DNA from 2 places in the Brachybacterium sp. NPDC056505 genome. Region 2 is predicted to be linked to the other one. Evidence: predicted binding sites of a transcription regulator. Region 2 holds the regulator's gene; the other holds the start of a gene.
The links. Region 2 encodes HrcA, which represses chaperone genes, less so after heat shock. Its sites were predicted from a motif close to TTNGCACTCGNNNNNNNCGAGTGCNAA; they were not measured.
Positions count from the first base shown of each region.

Region 1: groES (co-chaperone GroES) is a predicted target of HrcA. The motif match lies at 11,669-11,695, and genes of this name have one in related genera.

Region 1 is NZ_JBHTSV010000022.1:29,244-47,268, reverse strand. Features, by position in the region: gene ACFQ53_RS11810 (GuaB3 family IMP dehydrogenase-related protein) at 1-953, opposite strand, end outside; gene ACFQ53_RS11805 (exonuclease domain-containing protein) at 979-1,686, opposite strand; gene ACFQ53_RS11800 (VOC family protein) at 1,806-2,231, shown strand; gene guaB (IMP dehydrogenase) at 2,269-3,768, opposite strand; gene ACFQ53_RS11790 (hypothetical protein) at 3,872-5,074, opposite strand; gene ACFQ53_RS11785 (ABC transporter permease) at 5,071-6,198, opposite strand; gene ACFQ53_RS11780 (TetR/AcrR family transcriptional regulator) at 6,275-6,883, shown strand; gene ACFQ53_RS11775 (hypothetical protein) at 6,900-7,697, opposite strand; gene ACFQ53_RS11770 (pseudouridine synthase) at 7,694-8,677, opposite strand; gene ACFQ53_RS11765 (hypothetical protein) at 8,677-9,363, opposite strand; gene groL (chaperonin GroEL) at 9,623-11,212, opposite strand; gene groES (co-chaperone GroES) at 11,216-11,512, opposite strand; gene ACFQ53_RS11750 (metallophosphoesterase family protein) at 11,771-12,679, opposite strand; gene ACFQ53_RS11745 (ABC transporter family substrate-binding protein) at 12,943-14,661, opposite strand; gene ACFQ53_RS11740 (ABC transporter ATP-binding protein) at 14,873-16,639, opposite strand; gene ACFQ53_RS11735 (ABC transporter permease) at 16,654-17,658, opposite strand; gene ACFQ53_RS11730 (ABC transporter permease) at 17,666-18,025, opposite strand, start outside.
Region 2 is NZ_JBHTSV010000003.1:207,329-220,298, reverse strand. Features, by position in the region: gene lepA (translation elongation factor 4) at 1-343, shown strand, start outside; gene hemW (radical SAM family heme chaperone HemW) at 340-1,536, shown strand; gene ACFQ53_RS03950 (iron chaperone) at 1,621-2,004, shown strand; gene ACFQ53_RS03945 (DUF4870 domain-containing protein) at 2,113-3,246, opposite strand; gene ACFQ53_RS03940 (DUF3097 domain-containing protein) at 3,397-4,287, opposite strand; gene hrcA (heat-inducible transcriptional repressor HrcA) at 4,370-5,398, shown strand; gene dnaJ (molecular chaperone DnaJ) at 5,475-6,605, shown strand; gene ACFQ53_RS03925 (16S rRNA (uracil(1498)-N(3))-methyltransferase) at 6,632-7,432, shown strand; gene ACFQ53_RS03920 (hypothetical protein) at 7,530-7,658, shown strand; gene ACFQ53_RS03915 (ATP-binding cassette domain-containing protein) at 7,655-8,659, shown strand; gene ACFQ53_RS03910 (ABC transporter permease) at 8,656-9,519, shown strand; gene ACFQ53_RS03905 (ABC transporter permease) at 9,512-10,390, shown strand; gene ACFQ53_RS03900 (NADPH-dependent FMN reductase) at 10,523-11,065, opposite strand; gene ACFQ53_RS03895 (histidine triad nucleotide-binding protein) at 11,214-11,606, shown strand; gene ACFQ53_RS03890 (PhoH family protein) at 11,603-12,718, shown strand; gene ybeY (rRNA maturation RNase YbeY) at 12,715-12,970, shown strand, end outside.

The DNA.
Region 1 (18,025 bases), on a different contig from region 2:
ACCTCCACGCGGTGACCGCGCGGCAGCGTCGGGTGGTGCGCCTCGCTCCCCCAGTGGTAGCCGCGGCCGGGGGCCTCCTCGGCGCGCGCGAGGGCCGCGCCGACCATCAGGCCGTCGGCCCCGCAGGCGATCGCCTTGACGAGGTCGCCGCTGCGGCCCAGGCCGCCGTCGGCGATGACGTGCACGTAGCGGCCGCCGGACTCGTCCATGTAGTCGCGGCGCGCGGCGGCCACATCGGCCACGGCGGTCGCGAGAGGCACCTGGATGCCGAGGGTCTCGCGGGTGGTGTGGGAGGCGCCTCCGCCGAAGCCGACGAGCACGCCCGCGGCGCCCGTGCGCATGAGGTGCAGGGCCGCGGTGTAGGTCGCGCAGCCGCCCACGATCACGGGGACGTCCAGCTCGTAGATGAAGCGCTTGAGGTTCAGCGGCTCGCGCCCCGAGGAGACGTGCTCCGCAGAGACGGTCGTGCCGCGGATGAAGAAGAGGTCCACGCCCGCGTCGACGACGGTGCGCCAGTGCTCCTGCGTGCGCTGCGGCGAGAGGGAGCCTGCGGCAGTGACCCCGGCCTCGCGCAGCTGGCGGATGCGCTCGGTGATCAGCTCGGGCTTGATCGGCTCCTCGTAGGCCTCGCGGAGGACGTCGACGACCTCCTCCTCGCTCGCCGAGGTGATGCGGTCCAGCTGGGGAGTCGGGTCCTCGTAGCGGGTCCACAGGCCCTCGAGGTCGAGCACGCCCAGACCACCGGCGCGACCCAGGGCGATCGCGACCTCCGGGGAGACCACCGAGTCCATGGGGGCCGAGAAGATCGGGATGTCGAAGTGGTAGGCGTCCACCTGCCAGGCGGTGGAGACGTCCTCGGGGTCGCGGGTGCGCCTGGAGGGCACCACCGCGACGTCGTCGAAGCTGTATCCGCGGCGTCCCCGCTTGTTCCGGCCGATCTCGATCTCGCTCATCACCATGACAGTCTACCGGGGCTCCTCACAGCGGCCAGCTCAGCGGCACGTCGGGCGTCTTGCCCTTCTTCTGCAGGAACTCGTTGAAGTTCTTCGCCCAGTCCAGGTGCCAGGCGATCTGCTGCTGGTGCAGCTCGGCGAGGGTCGTCCCGCCCAGCTGCGGGAAGGCGGCGACCTGGGCGCGCAGCACGTCGAGCGTGCCGGAGACGTCCACATCGGCCGTGTGCAGCCTGCCGTCGGTGACCACGCCGTAGTGCTCCATGAGGGCGCTCAGGGTGCGCTTGCCCTTGCGGAAGCGGTCCACGCCGCGGTCGATGACCAGCGGGTCGAGCATCGGGGCGACGTCGTGCCCGAGTCGCTCGGCGAGGGTGGGCAGCCCCAGACGACGCAGCTCGTTCTCGAGGATCTGGAGGTCGAAGCTGCCGTTGAAGGCGATGAGCGGGACCTCCTTCGCGAGCGCCTCGGCCAGCATGCTCGCGACCTCCTCGAGCGCAGGCGCGGGCTGCATGCCGTGCTCGCGCGCGTGCTCGGTGGAGATGCCGTGCACCTTCCGGGCGGGCTCGGGGATCTCGACTCCCGGGTCGATCAGCCAGGTCGCGATGGTCTCGTTCTCGCGCCCCGGACCGGCGGAGTGGACGAGTGCCGCGGTGACGATGCGGTCCTGCGCGACGTCGGTCCCGGTGGTCTCGGTGTCGAAGCCCAGCAGCGGGGCCTGCGTCCAGGGGATGCTCATGGCGACCACCCTATGCGCGCTCCCCGACGTCCGAGACCGCGCCGGCGGGGCTGTGGACGACAGGTATGTGGGGAGGACGGGTGTGGGGAGGACGGGCGCGAGGCGTAGGGTCGGTCCGCATGAACGCTCCTGCGCCCTACCTGCACTTCCCCGGCACCGCCCGCGAGGCCCTGGAGTTCTACCAGGGGGTCTTCGGCGGCGAGCTCAGCGCGCACACGGCCGCCGAGATGGGCCGCGAGGACCTGCCGGGCGACGCCATCGCCCACGCGCAGCTGCGCGGCCCGGTCGCGCTGTACGCCTCGGACTCCGCGGGCGACGCCCCGCTGCGGCTCGAGGGCCTCATGCTCGCCCTGCTGGGCGCCGCTGACCCCACGACCCTGCGCACGTGGTTCGCGCATCTCGCGGCCGACGGCGAGGTCGTCGAGGATCTGCAGCGGCGACCGTGGGGAGCGTCCGACGGGCAGGTCCGGGACCGCTTCGGCGTGCTCTGGCTGATCGGCTACGAGCACAGCGGCGAGACGGACCCCGCCTCCCGCGCCGAGTAGTCGATCGGCGACCGACTGGTCGGTCGGCCGGCCGGGCTCAGTGCGCCGAGTAGTTCGGCGCCTCCATGATCGCGGCCATGTCGTGGGGGTGGGACTCCTTGAGACCGGCCGGGGTGATGCGCACGAACTGGCCGCGCTCCTTGAGCTCGCCCACGGTGTTCGCGCCCACGTAGAACATGGACTGGTGCAGGCCGCCCGCGAGCTGGTGCAGCACGGTGCCGAGCTTGCCGCGGTAGGAGACGCGCCCCTCGATGCCCTCGGGGACGATCTTGTCGTCGCTCTCGACGTCGGCCTGGAAGTAGCGGTCCTTCGAGAAGGACTTCTTGCCGCGCGAGGCCATCGCGCCGAGCGAGCCCATGCCCCGGTAGGACTTGAACTGCTTGCCGCCCACCAGCACGATCTCGCCCGGGGACTCCTCGGTGCCGGCCAGCAGCGAGCCCAGCATGACGGTGTCCGCGCCCGCGACGAGCGCCTTGGCGATGTCGCCCGAGTACTGCAGGCCGCCGTCGCCGATCAGCGGGACGCCCGCGGGCTTCGTGGCCTTGGAGGCCTCGTGGATCGCGGTGACCTGGGGGACGCCGACGCCCGCAACCACGCGCGTGGTGCAGATGGAGCCGGGGCCGATGCCGACCTTGACCGCGTCGGCCCCCGCGTCGACGAGCGCCTGCGCGCCCGGGCGGGTGGCGACGTTGCCGCCGATGACCTGGACGCCGGCGAAGGCGGGGTCGCTCTTGATGCGACGGATCATCTCGAGAGCGAGGCGCGCGTGGCCGTTCGCGGTGTCGACGACGAGCACGTCGACCCCGGCCTCGGTGAGGGCGCCCGCACGCTCGAGGGAGTCGCCGAAGAAGCCGACGCCGGCGCCGACCAGCAGTCGACCCTGGGCGTCCTTCGAGGCGTCGGGGAACTGCTCGGACTTCACGAAGTCCTTGACGGTGATGAGGCCGGTCAGGCGGCCCTCGGCGTCGACGAGCGGGAGGCGCTCGCGCTTGTTGCGGCGCAGCCGGGCGGTCGCCTCCTCCTGGGAGACGTCGCTGGGCGCGGTGAACAGCTCAGTGGTCATCACGTCGCGCACGCGGGTGCCCGCCCAGTCGGCGACGGGGATGAAGCGCAGGTCGCGGTTGGTGCAGATGCCCAGCAGGCGCTCGTCGGCGTCGACCACGGGGAGGCCGGAGACGCGGTACTGGCCGCAGATCTCGTCGAACTGCTCGAGCGTCGCGTCGGGGCCGATGGTGACCGGGTTGGAGATGCGGCCGGTCTGGGTGCGCTTGACGAGGTCGACCTGGTGGGCCTGGTCCTCGATCGAGAGGTTGCGGTGGAGGATGCCGATGCCGCCGTGGCGGGCCATCGCGATCGCCATCCGCGACTCGGTGACGGTGTCCATGGCGGCGCTCGCGAGAGGCACGCGCAGGGTGATCTCGCGGGTGAGCCGACTCGAGGTGTCCACCTCGGAGGGGATCACATCCGTCTCGCCCGGCAGCAGCAGGACGTCGTCATAGGTCAGGCCGACAAAACCGAAGGGGTCCGCACTCGTCATGCACCGATGCTACTCGGGGTTCCGGGGGCACCGGCAGGGCGCTGGGACGTGGGACGGGCCACGCCCTGCGCCCTGCCGATGCGGTGCGGCGCGCGCCGTGCGCTCAGGCCGCCGCGGCGGCGACGGCGAGCGCGGTGCTCGTCTCCTCCTGCTCGGTGAGCATGGCGAAGAGGTGCCGCCGCTTCTGCCGGAGGGTTCCCAGTGCCGCGAGCAGGACGCCGCCCAGCATCCAGGCGAGCAGCACGAGCACCGGCACCGTGAGGGAGGCGTCGTCGAAGTAGAGGGCGTCGCGCACGCCGGAGATCCCCTGTGCGGAGAAGATCCATGTGTGCATGCCCCGGTAGAAGCCGCCGATCATGTCGAGGGGCGCGGCGACCCCGGAGCTCGACATGCCGAGCAGGGGGATCAGCAGGATCGCGATCGGCATCGCCCCGGGCCCCATGCTCAGCATGAGCCCGCTGGTCACGGCGCAGGCCGTGAGGCTCAGCAGGAAGAGCATCACCCAGGGCATGATCGCGACGCCGCTGAAAATCCCGAAGACCGCCCAGCCGTAGACGATCATCCCGGTGGCGAACACCGCGGGCATCACGATCCCCAGCGCCAGGCGGACCTTCGACCCCGTGGGCATGAGGCTCAGGATGATGCCCGTCATGAAGCCCCCCAGGATGGTCCCGAGGGAGAGGTACAGGGCTGCCGTGCCCGACGGGTCGTGGTCCTCGAGCGGGACGACGTCGCGCTCCGTCGGCTTCTGGTCCTGCTGCTGGGCGACCTTGTCGAAGAAGCTCGTGACGGCCCCGGTGACCTGTCGTCCGTTCGCGCCGGCGTAGTAGACGACGCCCTTCTCCGGGTCGTAGGCCCCGCGCAGGTCGTGCTCGGCGATCTGCGTCTTCGCCGCGTCGACCGAGGCCACGCGCGTGACGTCGAAGGAGTTCCCCGAGGAGTCCTGGAGGTTCGTGACGAGGTCGTCGGTCTCGGAGGCGGAGCCGATCACCGCGACCTCCATGTGCCGCGGCGAGCTGTGGGTGGTCATGCCGGTCATGACCACCGGCATCACGAAGAGCATGAACAGCGGGAGGAGCATGCCGACCGTGAGCATGCGCCGTGTCGTGAGCTTCCGATCGACCGGCGGCCCGGGCTTCTTGGTCGGGTCGCTCATCGCGCCGATGGCCGAGGCGGCCGGCGCGGAGGAGAGCCGTTCCAGCAGGGTGCCGCGCGGGGGCGTGCTGTCCTGGGCGCGGTCGCCCATCGGTGCCTCGTTCCTGGGCTCCCCGTTCTCGGGGGCCTCGTGGGTGCCTGTCTCGTTCATGCCAGTCCCTCCTCGGGGGCGCGATGGCGGGGCGCCTGGGGCGCGTGCTCGGTCGGGTCCTCCGCCTCGTCGTACGCGGTGAACATGCCGCCCTCCGGGTGCGCGCGCAGGTGCTCGCGCTCCTCGGTGACGACGCTCGTGGCCGGATCGGCCGACGGCGAGCGCAGGGTGCCCAGCCAGACCAGGCCCGCGCCCACGAGCAGCCAGGTGACCAGGAGCAGCACCCAGGTGCCGATGCCGTGGGCGTCGAAGTAGAGGACCCGCCGAAGCAGCTCGCCACCCGCGCCCGAGGGAAGCAGGCGATGCAGGACGCGGAAGAACCCGGGGAGCATGTCGGGTGTGGCGGCGACTCCCGAGGCGGGCACCCCGAGGATCACGAAGAGGCTGATCCCGACGAGCGTCGACGCCTGACCGAGCAGACCCGCGAATCCCAGTTGGACGACGGAGGCGGTGAGGAACAGGGAGCCGCCGATGAGCGCGGCGCCGACGAGGTGGTGGTCGTAGACGCCGTAGAAGCCGAAGCAGACTCCCGCGGTGAGCACACCGGCGACCACGGACATGAGCACCTGCACGGCGAGCTTCACGGGCAGGCGGACGCCGCGGGCGAGGCTCGTGAGCATGGTGGCGGTGACGTAGCCGGCCACGAGGCACGCGGTGAGCATGTACATGAAGCCGGTGCCGGTGGAGTCGGCGGCGGTGGTCCCGCGCAGGTCCTTGACGTGGAGGGTCTGGTCGGTCTTCTGGGCGACCTCCTCGAAGATGCTCTGCGCCGCGCTCGTGGCCTGGGCGCCGCCGGCGGAGGCGACGTAGAGGCTGCCGTTCGAGGGGTCGTAGGCGGCGCGGGCCTCGAGGTCGGTGACGGCGGTCTTCGCCGCGGCACTGTCGGCCACGGTGGTGACGTCGACGGCGTCCCCTCCCTCGGCCTGCAGCTGCTGGGCGATCTGCGGAGCGTCCTTCGTGCTCTCGACGACCGCGAGCTGCATGTGGTCGGGAGCGGGCTCGAGCATCGCCGAGAGGTACGAGCCGGGGTAGGCGAAGGCCATGAAGACCGGGAAGAGCATCGCCATGAGGATCATGGGCAGCGGGGCGCGTCGAGCGGCGCCCGCGAGTGATGGCATGGACATGAGGGCGATTTTTTACAGTCGTCACTCTGCTTGACAACTGTAAGTGAATGTCGTCACGCGCTGGTAGCCTGGGGCGATGGACAGCAGCGAGGGGCCCGCACCCACGGGCCGGGGCGAGGCGGGCCGCGCCGTCGAGGATGCGCGCGTGCTGCGCTCGCGGACCGCGGTGAAGGACGCCTTCGAGGCGCTCTCGCGCGAGCAGGGCCTCGAGACGATCTCGATCTCCCAGCTGTGCAAGGCCGCGGGGATCTCGCGGCCCACCTTCTACCAGCACTTCGCGGACATCGACGACGTCTACGCGTCCGTGGTGCGCGATCGCCTCGAGGCGGGCGAGCGGAGATTCATGCAGGAGGCCCCGGACGAGGACCCGCTCGAGCACATCCTCGAGCGCCTGAGGCAGGGCGAGATCGAGGCGTCGCCCGCGCTCGATGCGCGCGAGGCGCTCCCCCGCGCACGCTCGGTCGTCTTCGACTGGCTGTGCGAGCGCGTGACCCGCAGCGTGATCGGCGCCGAGCCCGTCGACCTCGATCCCTCCCAGCGCCGCCGGATCGAGTTCGCCGTCGGCGGGCTGATGGCCGTGCTCGGCACGCGCTATCTCCGCGCCGACGGGGCCATGGAGTCCCCTGAGGAGGCGGCCGTCGTGCGCGAGGCCATGGGCGCGGTGCTGAGCCCGCTGCGGCCCTGAGCACGCCCCGCCCGGATCACGTCTCCCGGCGATCGCTCCCCGGACCGCGCTCGGCCTCGGTCGCGGCGGCGCGCGTGAGGTCGCCGGGCCGGGCGGGCTCCTTGCCGCCGAGGACCCGCCGGCGGCGGTCGAACTCGGCGAGGAAGGCCGCGGGATCGTCCTCGTACGCCTGTTCCCAGGGCATGCCGATCCTGGCGGCGGATTCCCGGTCACGCTCGATGCAGTGGGCTCGGCGGTGCGCGGCGACGAGCACCGCGCGGGGCGGCTGCACGGGCAGACCGGCGCTCTCCTGCAGTGCGCGGAAGCCGTCGAAGGAGGCCCCGTCCCAGCCGGACTCGGGGACCACCCACTCCTCGCCGTCGGCGAAGGCGATCACGCCGATCCCGCCACGGACGGCGTCGGCCTCGATGCGCACCACGTCCGCGCCCGCCCGCACCCCTGCCGTGCGCAGCCCGCGGACCCGGCGCAGCGTCCCGCTCTCGGCATCGAGGAGGACGGTGCGGTGCACGATGATCAGCGGCACGAGCGCCCACAGGGCGACGAGCGCCCACACCGCGAGCACACCCACGAGGTACTGCACGATGCCGGGCGCGAGCAGCCGCACCAGCAGGTCGTCCTCCCCCGCCCGCAGTCGCCCGAACCTCCACGCCTGGATGCCGGCGGCGGGGAACGCGCCCAGCAGCAGTGCGAGCAGCGGCAGACCGATGAGCGCCCCGGGCAGGTATCGGGCGCCCAGGGTCGGGCCGACGACGAGCAGCCCGCGGCGCGTGCAGCGGGGCCGGGGCTCGGCGGCGGGGCCGGGGGTCGCGCTCATGGAAGCTCCTGCTCGCTGCCGAACGCGCGGTCCCGGCCCGTCACGGGGTCCGTGAAGGCGAGCTCCTGGGAGAGCAGGGCGAGGGGCGCGGTCGCGGGGACGGCGTGCGGGTAGAGGTCGTCGCCTGCCATCGGGGCGCCGCGATGGGCGAGCTGGGCGCGCAGCTGGTGGGTGCGGCCGGTGCGCGGGTGCAGACGCAGCACGAGGCTCTCGCCTCGCGCCCCGGCGCCGCCCACCGCGGGGCTCACCTCGGCGCCCGCCGCCCGGAGCACCTTCCCCTCGGTGAGGGCGTTCGGCTCTCCGGGGACGACGCGCGTCTGCAGCTGTCCGTGGGTCTTCTCGAGCCGGTCGCGCATCGTGAAGCGCTCGCCCGCACCCCGCGGGATCTGCACGGTTCCGCTCGCCTCGACCCGCGCGAGGTAGGTCTTGCGCACCTCCCCGCGGGCGAAGAGCCCCTGGTAAGCGGCGCGCTCGGCCGGGACGATGCCGAAGGCGAGCACGCCCGCGGTGCGGCGGTCCAGGCGGTGCAGCGGGGCGAGGGTCTCGATGCCCGTCGCGCGGCGCAGACGGATCAGGGCGCTCGCGAGCACATGGGCCCCGCGCGGCATCGTCGCCATGTCGTGCGGCTTGTCGACGACGAGCAGATGGTCGTCGTGCAGCAGGACCCGCGGGTCCGGGCCGTCGATCTCCTCGTCCCGCAGTTCGCGGTGGAACCAGAGCTCGTCGCCGGGCCCGACGGGATCGGACGCCGACCACGCCCGGCCGTCGGCCCTCACCACGTCGCCCGCGTCGAAGCGGGAGGCGAGCGCCGTGGCCGCGGGATCGAGCAGCGCGGGGAAGCGGGCCGCCAGGGCGTCGAGGGCGTGCGGCGCATCGGCCCCGTCCGCCGGCCCGACCTTCCAGCGCACGGGATCCAGCCCGTCCCGCTGGGGCAGGGGCGGCGCTGCGCGGCGCGCCCGGCGCCGGGCGGCGCGGCCCATCACAGGCCCCAGATCGCGAAGGTCACCGCGTTGTGGGCGATGTAGAAGAGCACGAGCATCGCGAGCAGGAGGTTCGGGTGGGCCTCGGCGAGGGAGATCCAGTCGCGGTGGGTGCGGCGCAGCTCCTCGACGCCGATGGACTCGATCTGCTCGATGGGCACTCCGGCGCCGCGGGCGCGGCGCAGCGTCTCGAGCTGGGCGCGGGGGCCGAACACGCGGCCGGAGACGACGGCGAGGCGCGTGCCGTCGGGCCGCAGCAGCTCGAGGGCGTCGAACATGGATCCGGAGTCGAGCAACTCGGCGGCACGGCCGGGGCGCCTGATGTCGCGGATCGCGACCACGCTGCCCACCTCGTCCCAGTCCGCGGTGCGGGTGCGGCGGCACAGGCCGCGCAGGCGGAAGCCGTGCTCGTCGACCTGCAGCCAGATGGTGAGGGTGCGCAGGGCCCACCCGATGGTCACCAGCAGCACGATCACCCAGATCAGCAGCGGGAGGGTGAAGACGGCGTCGTGGCCGAGGCGCGCGTCGTGCCACAGGTGCTGGCCCAGGAAGCTCGTGAGCACGAGGAACTCGAGCACGCCGGCGCAGAGCGCTGCGGTGATGAGGGTGCCGACGACGCCGCTCGCGGCGGGCCCGTAGACGCGCTCGGGCATCGCCTCGGGGGCGTCCGAGCTGATGGGGTCCACGGCGCTCCCTTCGTTCCTGCTCCGTGCCTGCGGCGTGCATGATGCGTGCGTGGCGACGGCATGCTGGGGTGCTCTGCCGACGCGCCGACGGGTTCTGATTCTAGGGTCCCGCTCCCCCGTCCCTGGGAGCACTCCGCATCGCGTCGCGCACCGCCCGGGGACGGCTCCTCCCGGACCGGTGATCGCCCGGCCCCGGACAGCGCGGCGCCCCGCCGGAGGGACTCCGACGGGGCGCCGCGCTCGAGGGGCGGGAGGGGACTCAGTCGTCCTCGTCCTCGTCCTTCTTCTCGACCACGAGGGTCTCGGTGGTCAGCACCAGCGCGGCGATGGAGGCCGCGTTGCGCAGGGCGCTGCGGGTGACCTTCACCGGGTCGATGATGCCGGCCTTCACGAGGTCGACGTACTCGCCGGTCGCGGCGTCGAGGCCGTGGCCGACCTCGGCGTCCTTGACCTTCTCGACGACGACGTAGCCCTCAAGGCCCGCGTTCTCGGCGATCCAACGCAGCGGCTCGACGAGCGCCTTGGCGACGGCGCGTGCGCCGACGGCCTCGTCGCCCGCCAGGCCCAGCTGCTCGGAGAGGACGGAGGACGCCTGCACGAGCGCGCTGCCGCCGCCCGCCACGATGCCCTCCTCGATGGCCGCACGAGTCGCGGAGACCGCGTCCTCGATGCGCATCTTCTTCTCCTTGAGCTCGACCTCCGTGTGGGCGCCCACCTTGATGACGGACACGCCGCCGGCGAGCTTCGCGAGGCGCTCCTGGAGCTTCTCGCGGTCCCAGTCGGAGTCGGTGGCCTCGATCTCGGAGCGGATCTGCGCGACCCGGTCCGCGACCGCCTGGTCGTCACCGGCACCGCCCACGATGGTGGTGGTGTCCTTGGTGACGACGACACGGCCGGCGTGGCCCAGCACCTCGGTGCCCACGGACTTGAGGTCCAGGCCGAGATCGGGGGTGACGACCTGGGCGCCGGTGAGCACCGCGATGTCCTGGAGCATGGCCTTGCGGCGGTCGCCGAAGGCCGGGGCCTTCACGGCCGCGCCCTTGAAGGCGCCGCGCAGCTTGTTCACGACGAGCGTGGACAGGGCCTCGCCGTCGACGTCCTCCGAGATGATGAACAGCGGCTTGCCGGACTCGACGACCTTCTCGAGCAGCGGGAGGATGTCGGCCACGGCCGAGATCTTCCCCTGGTTGAGCAGGACGTAGGCGTCCTCGAGGACGACCTCCTGGCGGTCCGCGTCGGTCACGAAGTGCGGGGAGATGTAGCCCTTGTCGAACTGCATGCCCTCGGTGAAGTCCAGCTCCATCGCCGTGGTGGAGGACTCCTCCACGGTGATGACGCCGTCCTTGCCGACCTTGTCGAAGGCCTCGGCGAGCAGCTCGCCGATCTCGCGGTCCTGGCTCGAGATGGCGGCGACGTCGGCGATCTGGTCCTTGCCCTCGATCTCGATGGCGACCTCGCCGAGCTGCGCGGAGACGGCCTCGACCGCGGACTCCATGCCGCGCTTGAGCGCGGAGGGAGCGGCGCCGGAGGCGACGTTGCGCAGGCCCTCGTGCACGAGCGCCTGGGCGAGCACGGTCGCGGTGGTGGTGCCGTCACCGGCGACGTCGTTCGTCTTGGTGGACACCTCCTTCGCGAGCTGCGCGCCGAGGTTCTCGTAGGGATCCTCGAGCTCGACCTCGCGGGCGATGGTCACACCATCGTTCGTGATGGTGGGCGCGCCCCACTTCTTGTCGAGGACGACGTTGCGGCCCTTGGGGCCGAGCGTCACCTTGACGGTGTCGGCGAGCTTGTCGACCCCGCGCTCGAGGGCGCGGCGCGCTTCCTCGTCGTAGATGATCTCCTTGGCCATGGATCAGGCCTCGACGATCGCGAGGATGTCGCGGGAGCCCAGGATCAGGTACTCCTCGCCGGAGTACTTCAGCTCGGTGCCGCCGTACTTCGAGTAGACGACCTTGTCGCCGACCTTGACGTCCAGCGGGATGCGCTGGCCCTTGTCGTCGAAACGGCCCTCGCCGACGGCGACGACGGTGCCCTCCTGGGGCTTCTCCTGGGCGGTGTCCGGGATGACGAGACCGGACGCGGTGGTCTGCTCAGCCTCGGTGGGCTGGACGACGACGCGATCCTCGAGGGGCTTGATGGAGACCGACATGCGGCTCACTCCTTCGTGTTCTAAGACTCGACGTGAGTTCTGGACGGGTTCCCGGTCCTGGTCGTCGTCGCGGTGCCGACCCGGGGGAACCCGGTCGCGGCGGCCATCTGGCACTCTCGGCCGATGACTGCCAACGACGCCACTCTAGAACCCGCTCTGGCACTCGCGCAACACGAGTGCTAACCCTCGGGACGGCTGTTCGCCGTGGGCCGAGAGCGAGGTCGGCCGGGGGCGGCGGCGGGCCGGCACGGAGCGGGCTCAGCGCCCGGCGGCGCCGAGGATCTGCGCGACGACGTCGGGCCCGAACTCGTAGACGGGCCGCTCGGGATCCTCGCGGGTGTCGCCGCCGCTGGCCCACTCGGCGCTCGTGGCGCGTACGCCCGGGGCTCCGGGGGCGTCGATCTCCACGAGCTGCGCGCCCGAGCGCGCCCCGGCCCGCTCGACGCCGCCGGCGGCGAGAGGGTCGACGACGTTGGTGATACCGGGGCCGACGAGCACGGGGATGCCGGCGATGCTCCCCGTCATCGGGTGGTGGTAGTGGCCGGACAGGATCGCGCGCACGTCGCTCCCCGCGAGGGCGTCGGCGAGCGCGTCGAGGCCGTCGAGGTCCAGGCCCCGCAGCAGTGGCGTCGCGCCGACGAGCGGCGGGTGGTGGATCGCGAGGACCGTCGGCCCGTCCGCCTCTCCCTCGGCGGAGACTCCCCCGGCGGGCGCACCACTGGCGGCCGGTGCGGCGAGGACCTCCCGCAGCCACTCCAGCTGCTCGGGGTCGAGGTGCCCGTAGCCGGCGCCCGGGACGCTCGAGTCCAGGATGATCACGCGCCCGCCGCGGGGCAGCGCGTGAACCCGGTCCTGCCAGGGACCCCCGTGGTCTCCGGGGCCCGCGACCTCGGCGTATGCGGCGGGCACGTCGTGGTTGCCCATCGTCACCACGAGCGGCGCACTGAGCGATGCGGCAAAGGGGTCGAGGAGCTCGTGCAGCAGGCGGTAGCTCGCGACGCTGCCGTCGTCCGAGGCGTCGCCCGTGTGGACCACGACGTCCACATCCTCGATCCCGCGCACGCGCGCGAGGACCGCCCGCAGGGCGGCGGCGGTGTCGATGCGGTCGTAGTGGCGGGAGGCGGGGTCCCCGTAGAGGTGGGTGTCCGTCAGCTGCAGGATGCGCATGGCGCCAGCCTACGAGGGGAGGCCGACGGAGCGGGCCCGTCGTGGCTCACCCGTGGCGCCCGAGCACCCCGAGGGCGAGGTACATGAGTCCGGCGAGGGCGAGGCCCGCGCTCACCCAGGTGATCGAGCGCGCGGCCCGTGGCGATCAGCGCGCGCATGTACTCCGCTCTCCTCTGTTGGGGACACCTTCGTACGCCCCGGCGCCGCACACGACGCAGGGCCGCCCCGCACGGTTGCGGGACGGCCCTGGGCGAGGAGCGCGATCAGCCCTTGAGCTTGTCGGAATCCTTCACGTAGCCGACGAGGGTCCAATCGATGTCGGCGAAGCCCTTGGCACCGAAGTTCGCCAGGTCGTCGTTCTGGACGTAGAAGTCGTACGACTGCCACAGCGGGAGCGTGCCGGCCAGCTCCCACAGTCCTGCATCGGCCTGGTTGATGAGGTCGAGGCGCTTGGCGTGGTCGGTCTCGACGGCGGCCTGATCGATGACCTTGTCGGTCGCGTCGTTACCGATCTTTCCGAAGTTCTGACCGCCCTTGGTCTTCCAGATCGAGTCGCCGCTGGAGAGGAACGGGTTGCCGATCCAGCCGAACAGCGTGATGTCGAACTCCTGGGCGCCGATGTACTTCGAGAAGAGATCTGTCGGCGGGACCTTCTGCACCTTCATGTTGATACCCACAGCCTTGAGCTGCTCCTGAACCACGGGCACCACGGCTTCATTGGTCTTCGAGCCGTCGTTGTAGACGTACGTCAGCTCGAGCTGCTTGCCGTCCTTCATGGCCTTCTCGCCCTCGAGCTTGTAGCCCGCTTCCTCGAGCAGCTTCTTGGCCGCGTCGGGATCGTACTTGCCGTAATCCCCCGAGTTGTCCTTGTACCCCTCCTGGTTCGTCATGAGGAGGCGGTTGTTGAGCTGCTCGGGGTTCTTCGGGTACGGCATCGTGGAGTTCACCGAGAGGAAGACCTCCTCGCGATCGATGGCCCGGAAGAAGGCCTGGCGCACCTTCTGGTCCGACAGCGGGCGGCCCTTCGATCCGTTCAGGGTCAGGTGGGTCCAGTCCGGTCCGGCGGACTTCCGCAGGGTCGCGCCGTTGCCGATCATCGGCTTCACGACGGAGTACTGGGCAGGGACCGTGGTGTTGAGCGCGTCGAGCTGACCGTTCTGGAAGGAGGTCGCCGAGGCGGAGGGGTCTTCGATGGTCGTGAAGAGGACCTGGTCGAGGAGCGGCTTGTCTCCCCACCAGTTGTCATCCGGCTCCAACAGGACCGTCTTGTTCGCCGCATCGATCTTGCCCACCTTGAAGGGACCGGCGGTGACCTTCGGCTCCTTGAGCCATCCCTCGTTGTACGCCTTCGCGGACTCCGCGAGGGAATCCGGCATGACGGAGATCAGACCCATCCAGTCCGCGTACTTCTCCTTGAAGGTGATCTTGGCGATCAGCTCGCTGTCACCCTGCTCGACCTTGTCGATGAGCGTGTACCCCTCGGTCGACGCGACCTGGTACTCCTCGTCCTTGCCGCTCTGGATCGTGATCACATTCTCGATCGACTTGAAGTCGATCGGGGTGCCGTCCGACCACTTCATGTCGGGGTTCAGCTCCACCTCCACGACCTGCGGGTCCTCAGAAGTGAGCTCGATGCGCTTGGTGTACTGCGGATTCGCGGCGACCTCACCCTTGGCATCGGCCTTGATGAGGGAGGGGTACACGAGCGCCATCATCTCCGAGGTGTTCGCCTCCGCTCCGTCGACGTGGAAGGAGTTCCAGTTCGCGGGGAACGCGTTGTTGGACAGACGCAGCGCGCCGCCCTCGCCCAGCTCGCTGCGATCCTTCGGGTTCATGTCATTGGAGTCAGCCGCAATGGCCTCGCCATCGCCGCTCCCACCGGACCCTCCGCCCTGGCCGTTGTCCTGGCTGCAGCCCACGAGGGCCACACCCGTCACGGACAGCGCTGTCGCGCCGAGCATGGAACGCCGCGTGAATCGCATATGTCTCTCCTTCATGCGCGCACCCCGATCCTTTCGGGGCGGCTTCTCGAATCCCCCTCGGCGCCCGTTCCGACCTCCGATGGCCAACGTGACGTGGTGCACAAGGTGTGACCAGCATACGAACGGTAGGTCACAACGTCGTCCATCTGAGCAGGGTGTTATCCATTCGCAACGTTCTACACGCGGGGCACCATCCAGGCGCGGATGGTCCTCACGAGGTCGACAGGCTCCCGGTCCCGACGCCGCCGTGGCCCTGCCCCTGGAACGCCTGGGCATCGATCACGTTCCGACTGCGCGTGCGCGCGACTCGGGGATCCGGGATCGGCACGGCGGCCAGCAGCTCCTTGGTGTAGTCGTGCTGCGGATCGTCGAAGACGCGCTCCGTCGGCCCGGACTCGACGATCTGCCCCTTGCTCATCACGGAGATGCGGTCGGAGATGTGGCGGACCACCGAGAGATCGTGCGAGACGAAGAGGTAGGACACGCCCAGGCGGGTCTTGAGGTCTGCGAGCAGCGCGAGCACGCCCGCCTGCACCGTCACGTCCAGGGCCGACGTCGGCTCGTCGAGGATGATGAGCTTCGGATCGCAGGCGAGGGCGCGGGCCACGCCCACGCGCTGCCGCTGGCCGCCGGAGAACTCCGTGGGAAAGCGCGAGGCGTGCTCAGGCTTCAGCTCGACGGTCTTGAGCAGCCAGTCCACCCGCTCGTTCATCTTCTTCGTGCTGTACCCCTGCACCCGCATGGGCTCCTTGAGGATGTCGCCGATGGGCATGCGGGGATCCAACGAGGCCATCGGATCCTGGAAGACCAGGGTGACCTCGGAGCGCAGCTTCGCCCGCTCCTTTCGGCTGAGCGAACCCGTGGGCCGTCCGTCGATGCGGATCTCGCCCTGCTGCGGGGTGCGCAGCTGCATGATCTCCATGAGAGTGGTGGTCTTGCCGCAGCCCGACTCCCCCACCAGGGCCATGCATTCGCCCTCGCGGATGTCGAAGGAGATGCCGTCGACCGCGCGCTGCTCGCCCACCTTGCGGCGCACCACGGCGCCCTTGGTGATCGGGTAGATGCGGTGGAGGTCCTCGACCTCGAGCACGACGGGTCGGGCCTCCCGCGGACGGGAGTCCTCCGAGGTGGCGACCTCCGCGACCTTCCGCATCGCCGCTCCGGCCACGCTCCCGCCCTGGGCGCCCTGATCGATCCGCGGGACGGCCGAGAGGAGGTTCCGCGTGTACTCCTCGCGCGGCTCGTAGAAGATCTGTTCGACATCTCCGGTCTCGACCATCTGCGCGTCCTTCATCACGAGCACGCGATCCGCGAAGCCCGCGACCACGCCCATGTCATGCGTGATGAGGATGGTGGCCGCGCCCAGCATCTCCTGCGCGGACTTCAGCAGCTCCATCACCTGGGCCTGGATGGTGACGTCCAAGGCGGTGGTGGGCTCGTCGGCGATGATCAGCTCGGGCTCGTTGGCGATCGCCATCGCGATCATGACCCTCTGGCGCATGCCGCCCGAGAACTCGTGCGGATACTGCTGTGACCGGCGCTGGGGCTCCGGGATTCCCACAGACTCCAACAGCTCGATCGCGCGATCGGCCGCCTTCTGCTTGCTGACGTCCGGGTGATGGATGCGCACCACTTCGGAGATCTGGTCGCCCACGGTGAAGACGGGGGTCAGCGCCGAGAGCGGGTCCTGGAAGACCATCGAGATGGTGTCACCGCGCAGCTGGGAGAGCTCGCGATCGTTCATCATGAAGATCTTCTTGCCCATCAGCTCGATGTCGCCGGTGATCTGGGCGGAGCCGGGAAGCAGGCCCATGACGGCCAGCGAGCTCACGGACTTGCCGGACCCGGACTCCCCGACGATGGCCAGGGCCTCGCCGGGGCGGACCTCGTAGCTGAGGTTCTGCACGGCCTGGACATGGCCCGCCTCGGTCTCGAAGCCGACGCTGAGGTCCGTGACGGTCAGGATGGGATCGCTCATTGCTGCTGTTCCTCTCAGACCCGGCTCGAGCCGCTGGTCGGGTCGAGGGCGTCGCGCAGCGCTTCGCCCATCAGATTGACGGAGATGACGAGGGCTGCCAGCACCATGGCCGGCGGAATCCAGGTCCAGGGGGCGGCGATGTTGTATGCCTGCAGCACTGTGCCCAGCGAGACGTTGGGGTACTGGATGCCGAAGCCGATGAACGACAGGCCGGTCTCCCCGAGGATCGCGGCGCTCACGCCCAGCGTGGTGTCGATGATGATCCAGCTGGCGATGTTCGGGATGATGTGCCGCACGATCGTCGTCACCGGGTTCACGCCCATGAAGCGCGAGGCCTCCACATACTCGGTGCGCACCAGTTGCTGCGTCATCGCCCGCAGCACACGGGCGGTCAGCATCCACGAGAAGACCGCGAGCAGCGGGATCAGCCACAGCCAGCTCGCCTGCTGGAGCACCGGGCTGAACAGCATCAGCAGCAGCAGTGACGGGATCACCAGGAACAGGTTGATGAGGTTCACCAGCGCGCCGTCGACGAAGGCGCCCCAGCGGCCCTTGTAGCTCACATACCCGGCGACGGTGCCCACGATCAGGGCGAGCACCGTGGTCAGGAGCGCGGTGCCCGCACCGATGACGAGCGAGATCCGCAGGCCCACCATGGTGCGCGCGAAGATGTCGTAGCCGTTCTCGTCGACACCGAACCAGTGGTATTGCGAAGGGCCCGTGAGCGCATTGCGGAGGTCCCGCTCGAAGGGTTCGTACTGGTAGGCCATCGGGGCGAAGATCGCGCCGAGGATCAGCAGAAGCACCACCACCATGCCGATCAGAGCACCGGGGTTGCGCAGGAACCGCCGGCGCAGCAGCTCGCCGCGGCCGATGGATTCGAGCGACCGCGCATCACCCTCGGGCGGCTCGGCCTCGCTGGGCGGCATCCCCTCGAGCACCGAGTTCGCCCGGTGGTCGGTCTCGACCTGCAGAGCGGCGGCGTCGTCCGTGCCGCGCATGTCCGAAGGATTCGTCATCGTGCGATCACCTGATCCTCGGGTCGAGAATGCCCTGCAGGAAGTCCGCGAACGTCGCGGAGAGCAGAGTCAGAATGCCGGTGTAGAGCACGACGCCGGCCGTGCCGTTGATATCCGCGATGCCCACGGCCGAGACCGCATAGCGCCCCACGCCCTGCCAGTTGAACATCAGCTCCACGAAGAGAGAGCCCGTGAAGGCGCTGCCCACCGCGAAGGCGAAGTACTGGCCCATGGGGATCAGCGCCATCCGCAGTCCGTGGCGGTTCATCGCCTTGCCGCGCGTCAGGCCCTTGGCGCGGGCCGTGCGCAGGTAATCGCTGCCCAGCACATCGAGCGTGGTCACCTTCATGTACCGCGAATAGCTCGC
Region 2 (12,970 bases):
CAGCGCCGTCGTGCACCGCGAGCAGGCCTACCACTACGGCGTCGAGATGGCCGGCAAGCTCAAGAACCTCATCCCTCGCCAGCAGTTCGAGGTGCCGATCCAGGCCGCCATCGGCTCCCGCATCATCGCCCGCGAGAACATCCGTGCCATGCGCAAGGACGTGCTGTCCAAGTGCTACGGCGGCGACATCTCGCGCAAGCGCAAGCTGCTGGAGAAGCAGAAGGAGGGCAAGAAGCGCATGAAGAACATCGGCTCCGTCGAGGTGCCGCAGGAGGCCTTTATCGCCGCGCTCTCCTCGGACGGCGGCGGCGACAGCGGCAGCAAGGACGCGAAGAAGAAGTGAGCGCGGTCTCCGCTGTCCCTTCATCGGTTTCCACGCCGTACGGCGTCGGAGACCTCTCGGTCTACATCCACGTGCCGTTCTGCGCGGTGCGCTGCGGATACTGCGACTTCAACACCTACACCGCGACCGAGCTGGGCGGCGGCGGGTCCCAGCGCGAGTACCCCGCCAACGCCATGCGCGAGATGGATCTGACCCTCGCGGACGACGCGGCCCACGGCATCGACTACGACCGGGTCTCCACGGTGTTCTTCGGCGGCGGCACGCCCACCCTGCTGCCCGCCGACGATCTCGTCGCGATGCTCTCCCATCTGCGCTCCCTCGTGCCCTTCGCGCCGGACGTCGAGGTCACGACCGAGGCGAACCCGGACTCGGTCACGCCCGAGTCGCTGCGCACCCTCGTCGAGGGCGGCATCACCCGTGTCTCCTTCGGCATGCAGTCCGCGGTGCGCAGCGTGCTCGCGACGCTCGACCGCACGCATGATCCCGAGCGGGTCCCGCAGGCCGTCGCCTGGGCGAAGGAGGCGGGGCTCTCGGTGAGCCTCGATCTGATCTACGGGACGCCGGGGGAGACCGTCGCCGACGTCGAGACGTCGGTGCGCGCGGCCCTGGCCTGCGACGTCGACCATCTCTCCGCCTACTCGCTGATCATCGAGGGGAACACGGCGATGGCCCGTCGGCTGCGCCACGGCGAGATCTCCGAGCCCGATCCTGACGACATGGCCGACAAGTACGAGCTCATCGACGACCTCACCAGGGCGCACGGTCTGCAGTGGTACGAGGTCTCGAACTTCGCGCGCACCACCGCCGAGCGCTGCCGGCACAACCTCGCCTACTGGCGCGGTGCGGACTGGTGGGGGATCGGCCCCGGTGCGCACCGGCATCGCCGCGGCATGCGGGCCTGGAACGTGAAGCACCCCAGCCGCTACGCGGGGCTCCTGGCCCAGGGTGTCCTTCCCGTCCAGGAGTCCGAGCAGCTGAGCGAGCAGGATCGCCTCCTGGAGCGGATCATGCTCGAGCTGCGCATCGCAGACGGGCTTCCCGTCCAGGAGGTCCCCGCGCAGACCCGCGGGATGCTCGCCGTCCACCGCGATCGCGGTCACCTCGATCCGGACGCCCTCGTCGAGGGCCGGGCGGTGCTCACGCGCGAGGGCCGCCTGCTGGCCGACGCCGTCATCCGCGACCTCGTGCCCTGACGTCAAGGGCCTCCGGCGCCGCGTCCTCCGGGTGGATGCACGGGATCCCGTGCGCGGGCGCAGGGCCGGTGCCAGACTGCTGGCATGACCGCGCGCACCGGAAAGCCGAAGACCGTCGACGAGTACTTCGCCGGGCTGGACGGCCCCGCCCTCGAGCTCGCCCAGCAGCTGCGCGAGCTCGCGCGCGAGGTCGTCCCCGAGGCGAGCGAGCAGCTGAAGTGGGGCAACATCGCCTGGGTGCATCCGCAGGGCATGATCCTGTTCGTGGTCAGCACCCACGCGAAGCACGCGAACGCGGCCTTCACGCCCAGCACCCGCGAGGCCTTCGATGCGCAGCTGGAGGACTTCGAGACCGGCAAGGGCACCGTGAAGCTCCCGTACGGGCGGCCGGCCCCGGTTGACCTGCTGCGCGAGATGATGCGTCATCGTCTCCGTGAGTACGAGGTGGACGGCGTCACCTGGAGGTAGGGGACGCCGGCACCGGCATCGTGCGGATGACGGGAGGGCCCGGGATCATCCAGATGATCCCGGGCCCTCCCGTCGTCCGATACGGCGACCGCTCGCGCGGTTACCGGCTCACTTCACGAGGCGGATGTTCATGGGGTAGTTCCACCACTGGCGGTCGTTCGCCTTCACGGCGCCCATGATCGCGAAGATGATGTGCAGGACCGCGGGGACGGCGACCACCACGAAGAGGAACGAGAGGATCCCCAGGGAGATCAGGGCGAGGATCCCGCACACGATCGTCAGCACGATCTCCGCGATGACCACGGCGATCGCCGCATTGAGCGCCTCGGCCGCGTTGAAGCGGATGAAGCGGTTGCGGTCCTTGAAGACCAGGAAGATGATCAGCGGCCCGAGCCAGCCGAGCGTGCCGAAGCTGACGATGTACCCGATCACCACGGCGAGCTGCGCGAGCATCGACCACAGCTTCACGTCGGACTCGGCCGTGGGCTGCCCGGTGAGCGGCCCCGGGTACACGCCCTTGATGTGCGGAGGGGGAGTGTTCGACCAGTCGCCCGCGGGGGTCGGGCCCGGGATCTGCTGGTAGGCGCCCTGCTGCCCACTCGCACCCTGCGGGTATCCGGTGTTCTGCGCGTACCCGGAGTTCTCCTGGTATCCGCCCTGCCCATCGGCGGGGTTCGGGTGAGCCGCGCCCTGGGGGCCGGCCTGCCCGGAGCTCTGCGCGGGCCCGCCGTGGCCGTAGCCGTAGCCGCTCTGCTCACCGTTCGGAGCCGCGCCCGCGGCGGACGACTGCGTCGCTTCGCCCGCGCCGTAGGGAGACGCCTGCCCAGAGGGGGAGGCCTGCCCGTACGGAGTGGCCTGCCCGTACGGAGAGGCCTGCCCGTAGGGCGACGCCTGGCCGTACGCCGAGGACTCGTCGGACGCCGTCGCCGGATCCGGAGCCGGTCCCCAGGTCGGGTCCGATGCCTGTCCGTCGTCCGCCGGACGCGGAGCGGAGAACTCGTTCTCCACGGCGTAGGCCCCGCCCTCGTCGGCGGACGTGCCGTCCGCGGCGCCCGCCGAGGGCGCACCGTCCGCGGCGATGCTCTCTGCGGTCGCACCGCCGCCGGGCGCATCCGCCCCCTCGGCGCCGGGGGCGCCCTCGGGTGCGGCGTCGGCCTGTGGGCGGCCGGCAGTCCACGCGCTCTCGTCCGTGCCCTCCTGCGTCGGCCGATACGGGTCGACGGGTCCGTTGTTCTCGCTCATGGGATCGCTCCTCGTCCGGTTCGATCGCTCCGCAGCGCGGTCGCGCAGGCCGAGCGGGTTCACGTGCGCCACGAGCCTATCGGGCGGATCACGACCGCGCGCGGGGGAGTTCCGCGGCGTCCCCCGGGGGAAAGCCCCCGATCGCCGGGCTCAGGACTCGGTGGTCACCCAGTCGATGAGCTCCTCGATGCGTCCGGAGAGGGTCGGCTCGACGTCGGCGTAGGAGCGGACCGTCGAGAGGATCCGCTGCCAGCCCTCGGCGATGTCGGCCTGCTCGGCGTGCGGCCAGCCGAGCGCCCGCAGCGTCCCCACCTTGATGTCGGTGCCGCGGGGCACGTGGGGCCATGCCTGGAGTCCGACGCGCGCGGGGCGCACGGCCTGCCAGACGTCGACGTACGGGTGGCCCAGGATCAGCACGTTCCCGCGCGCCCCGGGAAGACGCATGGTCTCCTCGGCCAGACGCGTCTCCTTCGAGCCCTTGACGAGGTGGTCGACGAGCACGCCCAGGCGCCGGCCCGGGCCGGGGGCGAAGTCGCGCACGCGTTCGGCGAGGTTGTCGGCCCCGTCGAGCATCTCGACGACCACGCCCTCGATGCGCAGGTCGTGGCCCCACACCTTCTGCACCAGCTCGGCGTCGTGCTTGCCCTCGACCCAGATCCGCGAGGCGCGGGCCGTGCGGGCCTTCGCGCCCTGCACGTAGACGGAGCCGGAGGCCGAGCGCTGCCGGGCAGGGGCGGCGGCCGCGGCGCGCTGCGGCGGGACCAGGCGCACAGGTCTGCCGTCGATCATGAAGCCGGGGCCCATCGGGAAGCCGCGGCGCCGGCCGCGTCCGTCCTCGAGCTCGACGACGAGCTCGCCGGCGATCTTCTCGAGGCGCACGATCGCACCGGTGAAGCCCGAGGACGCCTCCTCGACGACGAGATCCCGCTGCGCGGGGACATCGGCGGCCTGCGGGGCGCGGCGGTGGTGGGAGGGCGCGGGCGAGGAGAGGACGTCCTGGCCGTAGCGGTCGGGGAAGGATCGCGGTGACACGGCCGACACCGTACACCGGTGGCGAACGCCTCTCGTGGAGCGGCGTCGGTGACGCGTAGGATTGGCACTCGGAAGCGAACAGTGCCAGCGCATGGGAGGTGAGCACGTGGAGGAGCGCAGGCTGCAGATCCTGGGCGCGATCGTCGAGGACTACGTCGCCACCCGCGAGCCCGTGGGCTCGAAATCCCTGCTGGACCGCCACGATCTGGGGGTCTCGGCGGCGACGGTCCGCAACGACATGTCGCTGCTCGAGGAGGAGGGGCTGATCACCCAGCCCCACACCTCGGCCGGTCGCGTGCCCACCGACAAGGGCTACCGCGCCTTCGTCGACCACGTCGCCGCGATCAAGCCGCTGTCCTCGCCGGAGAAGCGGGCGATCCGCTCCTTCCTCGACGACGCCGGCGATCTCGACGAGCTGCTGACGCGCACCGTCCGTCTGCTCGCCCAGCTCACCCACCAGGTCGCCCTCGTGCAGTACCCGGCGGTGCGGCAGGCCCGGGTGCGCCACGTCGAGCTCGTGAAGGTGGCCGACGCGCTCCTGCTCGTCGTCCTCATCACCGAGTCCGGTCAGGTCGACCAGCGCACCATCCCGCTCCTCGCGGGACGCTCCTCCGAGTTCGACACGGACTTCTACGCGGACCTGCGCGCGCGCATGAACCAGGCGGTCGTCGGCCGCGAGGTCACCGATCTCCACGGGCCGCTCGCCGAGCTCGTCGGCCGCAGCCCTGCCGCGGTGCAGGAGGCGTGCCGCGAGGTCGTCGACGCCCTGCTGGGGCTCGCCGACAGCCGCACCGAGGACCGCATCATCATGGCCGGCGCCGCGAACCTCGCGCGCTCGGCCGGGGACTTCACCACCCAGGTCGAGCCCCTCCTGGACGTGCTCGAGGAGCAGCTCGTGCTGCTGCGCCTGCTGGGCTCGATGCGCGCAGAGCCCGGAGCCGTCGAGGTCCGCATCGGCCAGGAGATCCCCGAGCACGCGCTCACCCAGGCGTCCCTCGTGGGCGCCGGGTACCGTGACGGCTCGCACCTGGCGATCCTGGGCCCCACCAGGATGGACTACGTGACCGGCATCTCGACCGTCCAGGCCCTCGCGCGCTACGTCTCCCGCTTCCTGGGTTGATGCTCGTCCCCGAGATGAGGCACCCGACGCTTCCGCCCGCGCCCCACCGAACCACCGCCACAGCAAGGACCCCTTCGTGAACGACGACTACTACGAGCTGCTCGGCGTCAGCCGCGAGGCCTCGACCGACGAGATCAAGAAGGCCTACCGCAAGCTCGCCCGCACCCTGCACCCGGACGTCAACCCCGACCCCGAGGCGCAGGAGAAGTTCAAGCGGGTCTCCCAGGCCTACGAGACCCTCTCGAACCCCGACCGCCGTCGCCAGTACGACATGGGCGGCGGCCCCGGCATGGGCGGGTTCCCCGGCGGGGCGTCCTTCGACTTCTCGGACATCTTCGACATGTTCGCCGGCGCCTCGGGCATGCGCGGCCGCGGACAGGGCCCCACCCCGCGCCAGCGCCGCGGAGGCGACGTGCTGCGGCGCACCGAGGTGAGCCTGCGCGACGTCGTCTTCGGCACCGAGCAGGACGTCACCTTCCGCACCGCCGTCACCTGCGACCGCTGCCAGGGCTCCTGCTGCGAGCCCGGCACGAGCCCCACCCGCTGCACCAACTGCAGCGGCAGCGGCCATGTCCAGCGCGTCGCCCAGTCGCTGCTCGGCCAGATGGTGACGATGGCGCCCTGCCCCGTCTGCGGCGGCCACGGCGACGTCATCGAATCCCCCTGCACCCAGTGCTCCGGCCACGGTCGCACCCCCAGCGAGCGCACGGTGACCGTGCGCATCCCGGCGGGCGTCGAGGACGGCACCCGCATCCAGCTGCGCGGTGAGGGAGAGGTCGGGGAGGCCGGCGGCCCCGCGGGCGACCTCTTCGTGGAGCTCTCCGTCGCTGAGCACGACGTCTTCGTGCGCGAGGGCTCGGACCTGGTCACCCGTCTGCGGATCCCGATGACCGCCGCCGCGCTCGGCGCGAGCATCCCCCTGGAGACCTTCGACGGCGAGCGCACCGTGGAGATCCAGGCGGGCAGCCAGCCCGACGAGGAGATCGTCCTCAAGGGCCTCGGCGTCACCCCGCTGCGCCGCAGCACCCGCGGCGACATCCGCGTCGAGCTCGACGTGCAGATCCCCACCCGGCTCGACGACGAGCAGCGCGAGCTGCTCGAGAAGCTCGCGAGCGTCCGCGACGAGGAGAAGCCCGCCGCCACGTCCGGCCGGCGCGGATCCCACGGCGTGTTCGGCAAGCTGCGCGATCGCCTCCGCGAGCGCTGAGACCCGATCCGCCGAGGAGCCACGCCGTGCCCGACACCCCCGCCGCCTTCCTGGTGCTCGACGACGCCCTCGCCGCGCTCGGCGAGGGCTCGATGTACGACCTCGCGGGCGAGGAGGGCAGGCATGCGGCGAAGGTCGCGCGCATCCGCGCGGGGGAGCGGATCCTGCTGAGCGATGCGGCCGGCCGTCAGGCCCGCGCCGAGGTGACCGAGGCGCGCAAGGAGGAGCTGTCCCTGCGTCTGCTCGAGGCGCCCTCGGATCCGGTGACCCGCGCACCGCGCCTCTCCCTCGTGCAGGCGCTGGCCACCGGCGGACGCGACGAGCAGGCGATCGAGTCGGCGACCGAGCTGGGCGTGGACCGGGTGACGCCCTGGATCGCGCACCGCTCGGTGTCCGTCTGGAAGGGCGAGAAGCTGCGGAAGGGCCATGCCCGCTGGGAGAACACTGTGCGTGCGGCCGTCAAGCAGTGCCGTCGGCGCGGGATCCCCGTGGTCGACGAGGCGCGCACGAGCGCCCAGCTCGTCGAGGATCTGCGTGCGCGCTCCGCGGCGGGCGCCCTGCTCCTCGTGCTGCACGAGCAGGAGTCGGTGGGGCTCATGGGACTCGCCGAGGAGCTGCGGGCCCTCCGGTCCGACGAGGTGCCTGCCGCTGTGCCCGAGATCGTGGTCGTCGTCGGCCCCGAGGGCGGCATCTCCCCGGAGGAGCTCGCGCAGTTGAAGGAGGCCGGGGCGCGATCCGTGCTGCTGGGCCCCGAGGTGCTGCGCTCCTCGACCGCAGGCCCCGCGGCCCTCTCCGTGATCAGCGCACTCATCGGCCGCTGGGGCTGAGAGCGGCCCTCTGAGCGGGCTCGATGTGTGGCCCGACCCCGGGGCACGCACCGAATGTCCTTGTGTGCTGGGTCACGCCATGGAAGCCTAGCGACCCATGTCGCTGCGCGCCGCTCCGTCCCTCCCCTCCTCGATGATCCGGCGCACCGTGATCCCACCGGGCGTCCCGCTGTCGACGGGATCGGGGACCGACGGCGGAGCGGCGGCCGGGATGCTCGGCGGATGATTCGCGCCGAGCACCTCGTCAAGGAGTTCTCCCGGCCCGCGCGCGTCGAGGGGCCCCTGTCCTCCGTGCGCTCGCTGTTCAGCACGCGCCGCGTCCTCACCCGCGCGGTCGACGACATCTCGCTGCGGATCGACGACGGCGAGATCGTCGGCTATCTCGGCCCCAACGGAGCCGGCAAGTCCACCACCATCAAGATGCTCACCGGCATCCTCGTGCCCACCTCCGGGCACGTCGAGGTGGAGGGGATCGTGCCCTGGAAGGACCGGCGTGCGAACGCACGCAACATCGGCGCCGTCTTCGGCCAGCGCACCCAGCTGTGGACCGACCTGCCCCTGCGGGACTCCTTCGAACTGATCTCCCGGCTCTACGGACTGGGACGCGAGGACTACCGCCGAGCCCTCGACGAGTTCGTCGACCTGCTGGACATGGGGTCCTTCATGGACACCTCGGTGCGCTCGCTCTCCCTCGGCCAGAGGATGCGCGGCGACATCGTCGCGGCGATGCTCTACCGTCCGCCCGTGCTGTACCTCGACGAGCCCACTGTCGGGCTCGACGTGGTCGCCAAGGTGCGCATCCGCGAGTTCATCGCCCAGCGCAACCGGGACGCCGGCACCACAGTGCTGCTGACCACGCACGACATCGCCGACATCGAGCAGCTCGCGCACCGGGTGGTGATCATCGATGAGGGGCGGATCCTCTACGACGGCACGCTCGCCCAGCTCCGTCGGGAGTACGCGCCCTACCGCGAGATCGTCGTGCGCACGCGCGAGGAGCCGACGCTCGCGCACGTCGGCGACATCGAGCGCACGACCACCCGGCCCGACGGCGACGACCACCTCACTGCCTTCCGCTTCGACCCGGAGCGGATCCCCGCCCCGGCAGCGATCAGCAGGCTCTCCGACGCGCTCGAGGTCCTCGACATCACCTCCCGCGAGCCGGGCGTCGAGGACGTGATCCGCCGGATCTACCTCAGCGGGAGCGTCGGACGGAGCGGCCGATGACATCCGGCGCGCAGACCATCCCTGCGCAGGACACGCCCCTCGGGGGCAGCTCCTTGCCACTGCCTCTCGCGGCGCGCGCGCTCGCTGCCGCCTGCGGGCAGTCCTGGCGCTCGCAGTTCGTGTTCCGGGCCTCCATGTGGAGCGGCATCGTCGGGGCCGTTCTGCAGGTGATCCTCGTGCACCTGGTGTGGACCGCGGTCTACGGCAGCCGGGAGAGCGTCGCCGGGGTCGACCAGTCCGTCGCGATCACCTATGCCGTCCTCGGCGTGCTCGCCACTCTCGTCTTCCAGCCCTTCGTCTTCGACACCCTATACGGCAGGCTGCGCACCGGCGCGATCGCTTTCGACGTGATGCGGCCGGTCTCCGCGGTGCCCATGGCTCTGGCCCAGCAGCTCGGCTCGAGCCTCGCGCAGCTGCCCGCCGCCGGCTGCGCGCTCGTCGTCGGACTCGCCCTCGGCGCCGTGGATCCTCCGCCCACGCTCGCCTCGGGCGTCGCCTTCGCGGTCTCGATCACGCTGGGCCTCGTGATCGCCCAGATCATGAACTTCACCGTGGGCCTCGTCGGCTTCTGGACGCTCGAGGTCGGGGGCGCATTCCTCGTCTACCGCATGCTCGCCCAGTTCAGCTCCGGAGCGCTGATACCGCTGTGGTTCATGCCGGGCGCCCTGCGCGCGGTGCTCGGCTGGCTGCCGTTCTCCGCGCAGATCTTCGTGCCGATCTCCCTCTACGTGGACCCCGACCCCGGGTGGCACACCGTCAGCGCGATCGGCGGCCAGCTGCTGTGGATCGGACTGCTGATCGTGCTGGCGGCGCTCGTCTGGCGCCGCGCGATCCGACGGTTGGTGATCTTCGGTGGCTGAGACGCACGGAACCTCGGAACCCGCCGGGCCGACAGGGGCCGCGCGTCGGGCCGAGACCCTCGCGAGACCCGTCCCCGCCTGGCGCACGTACACGATCCTGGTGCGCGCGACCTGGCGCAGCATGCGCGTGCACCGCGTGAACCTCGCGATGACGTTCCTGGGCAGCGCGGCGCTGCAGGGCACGCAGCTCGCCTTCATCGGCGTGCTGCTGAACGCATTCGGCGCCATCGCCGGCTGGAGCGTGGGGGAGGTCGCTCTCCTCTACGGGCTGCGTCTGACCGCGCACGGTGTCTGCACGATCAACTTCGGCCAGCACCGCGGGAGCGCCCAGGCGATCCGCGACGGCATCTGGGACCGCTTCCTGCTGCGGCCCGCGCCGCCGCTCATGCAGCTGCTCACCCGAATGTTCAACCCGGGCACGATCGGCGACCTGGTGCTGGGCCTCGCGATCCTCGTGACCGCCGCCGGGATGGTCGACGTCGCCTGGACGCCGGGCCGCATCGTCTACCTCGCCCTCGCCGCGATAGGCGGCGGCCTCGTGGAGGCGGGCATGCAGATCGCGATCTCGGGACTCGACTTCCGCTGGGGGCCGATCACTCGCGTCAAGGACACGATCGACCGCATCCTCACGGACTTCGGCGCCTACCCGATGAGCATCTTCGGGGTCGTCGGCGGCTGGCTGCTGACGGCGCTGATCCCGCTCGCGTTCATGGCGTACCTACCGATCACCGTGGTGCTCGGACGGGCCGACGAGGCGGTGGTCCCGTCGGCGGTCGCCGTGCTCTCGCCGCTCGCGGGGCCCGTGCTGCTGGTGGCGGGCGTGCTCTGCTTCCGCCTCATGTCCCGCTGGTACACGAGCCCCGGGAACTGAGGCCCTCCGCCGACCGGGTCCCCGCCCGCGCCCGGACACAGGCGGGCCCGGGACCCCTCGGGGATCCCGGGCCCGCCCGGTGGTCGATGCCGCTGCTCGCGGCTGCGCGCATTCCTGCGCGCGCCCTGCGGTTCAGGCGGCCGGCTGCAGCGCCTTCTCCTCGAGGGAGGCGAGGTCCGCGGCCAGACGCGCCACCTTCTCCTCGCCGACGAACAGCTCGCCCTCGAGCGAGAGGTCCTCGCGGAAGCCGAGCCCGAGCGTGTCGACGACGTCGGCGCCGACGCGGGTCATCAGGGTCTCCAGGAGGGGGAGCACCTCGTTCGCGGCGTTCCACCCGTAGCCGATGAGCAGAAGCGGCAGGCCGCTCCACTCGCCGTAGAGGAAGTCGACGGCGTTCTTGAGGGCGCCGGGGTACGAGCCGTTGTACTGGGGGGTGAGAATCACGGCGGCATCGAGGGCGGCGATGCGCTCGCCCCAGGTCCGGCCGTGGTCGGTGGTCTTGTCGGCCCCGGACTTCGGGGACTGCGGCTCGTCGAAGGCGGGCAGCGCGACCTCGCGCAGATCGATCAGGTCCACCTCGAAGCGGTCGTCGACCGCATCGGCGACCCAGCGCGCCACGTGGTCGGCGACGCGGTTCGGGCGGGCGCTGGAGAGGATGATTCCGAGCTTGGGCATTCCGGGGACCTCACGAAAATAGTTGACAACTGAACCAGTCGGGGCCAGTCAACTCCTTGGCACCCTCGAAAGCCAGGATCATGAACCAGCTGTGGTCGACCCCACGCGCACGCCCCGTCGGCCCGCGGCCCGTAGAATCGAGACCATGATGAGCACCGAGCCCGCCAGCGCCCCGACGCCCGGCTCCGCGGCCGCGATCCGCGTCGACCCCGAGTGCGTCTTCTGCAGGATCATCGCGGGGGAGATCCCCTCCGAGCGCGTCCACGAGGACGAGTCGGTGATCGCCTTCAAGGACCTCTCGCCGAAGGCGCCCGTCCACGTCCTCGTCGTGCCGCGCACCCACCTGCGCGACGTCCGCGAGCTCGCGGACGAGCCGTCCCTGCTGGCCCACGTGGCCTCCGTGGCCGGCGACCTCGCCGCCGAGCTCGCGGACGGCGACTTCCGCCTCGTCTTCAACACCGGCGCACAGGCCGGCCAGACCGTCTTCCACGTGCACGCGCACGTGCTCGCGGGCGGAGAGCTCGCAGAAGGAGAGATGTGAGCGACCCCGCCACTCCCGCACCGGGCCCCGAGCCCGCCCTCACCGAGAGGCACCTCTCGATCCCCGACCACCTCAGCCCCCTGCAGGTGCTCGGCGAGTCCGACAGCGCCCTGGACGCCCTCGAGGGGGCGGTCCCCGAGGCGGACATCGTCGTGCGCGGTCACCGGGTCACACTGCGCGGCACCGCCGACGCCGTGCGCCGCGGCGAGCACATCGTGCGCTCGCTCATCCAGATCGCGCAGCAGGGCCAGACCGTCACCCCCGAGGCCGTCGGCCGCGCGGCCGCCCTCTACGGCGACGAGCGCGCCGCGGGCGAGCGCATCGACACCGTCCTCTCGCAGGCCGTGCTCTCCTCGCGGGGGCGCACGATCCGCCCCAAGACCCTCGGCCAGAAGCAGTACATCGACGCCGTCGAGAACTCGACCGTGACCTTCGGCATCGGCCCCGCCGGCACCGGCAAGACCTACCTCGCCGTCGCCGTCGCGGTGCGCATGCTGCTGACCAAGCAGGTCGACCGCATCATCCTCACCCGGCCCGCGGTCGAGGCGGGGGAGCGGCTCGGATTCCTCCCGGGCGGCCTCAACGAGAAGATCGATCCCTACCTGCGCCCCCTCTACGACGCGCTGCACGACATGCTCGACCCCGAGTCGATCCCGCGCCTGATGGGCGCCGGCACCATCGAGGTGGCGCCGCTGGCGTACATGCGCGGGCGCACCCTGAACGACGCCTTCATCATCCTCGACGAGGCCCAGAACACGAGCCCCGAGCAGATGAAGATGTTCCTCACCCGCCTCGGCTTCAACTCGACGATGGTCGTCACCGGCGACGTCACCCAGGTCGACCTGCCCGGCGGCCAGCCCAGCGGGCTCAAGGTCGTCGAACAGGTCCTCCAGGGGATCGACGACATCTCCTTCTGCCGCCTCACGCCGCAGGACGTCGTGCGCCACCGGCTGGTCTCCGAGATCGTCGAGGCCTACGGCCGCTGGGAGATCGGCGGCCGCGACGCCCGCGGCGGTCCCGGCGGCACGGGAGGGCGCACGAACAGGGGCTCCTCTGGGGGCCGCGGAGGATCCGGCCAGCGCCGGCACGAGAGCAGGAGCACCGGCCGATGAGCATCGAGGTCCGCAACGAGACCACCACCCGCATCGACGAGCGGGAGTTCGTCGACCTCGCCCGCTTCGTGCTCGAGAAGATGCGGATGCACCCGCTCACCGAGCTCTCCATCCTCTTCGTGGACGAGTCGGCCATGGAGCAGCTGCACATCCAGTGGATGGACGAGCCGGGGCCCACGGACGTGCTGAGCTTCCCCATGGACGAGCTCACGCCGGGCACCGAGGACCAGGCCGCCCCCGAGGGCCTCCTCG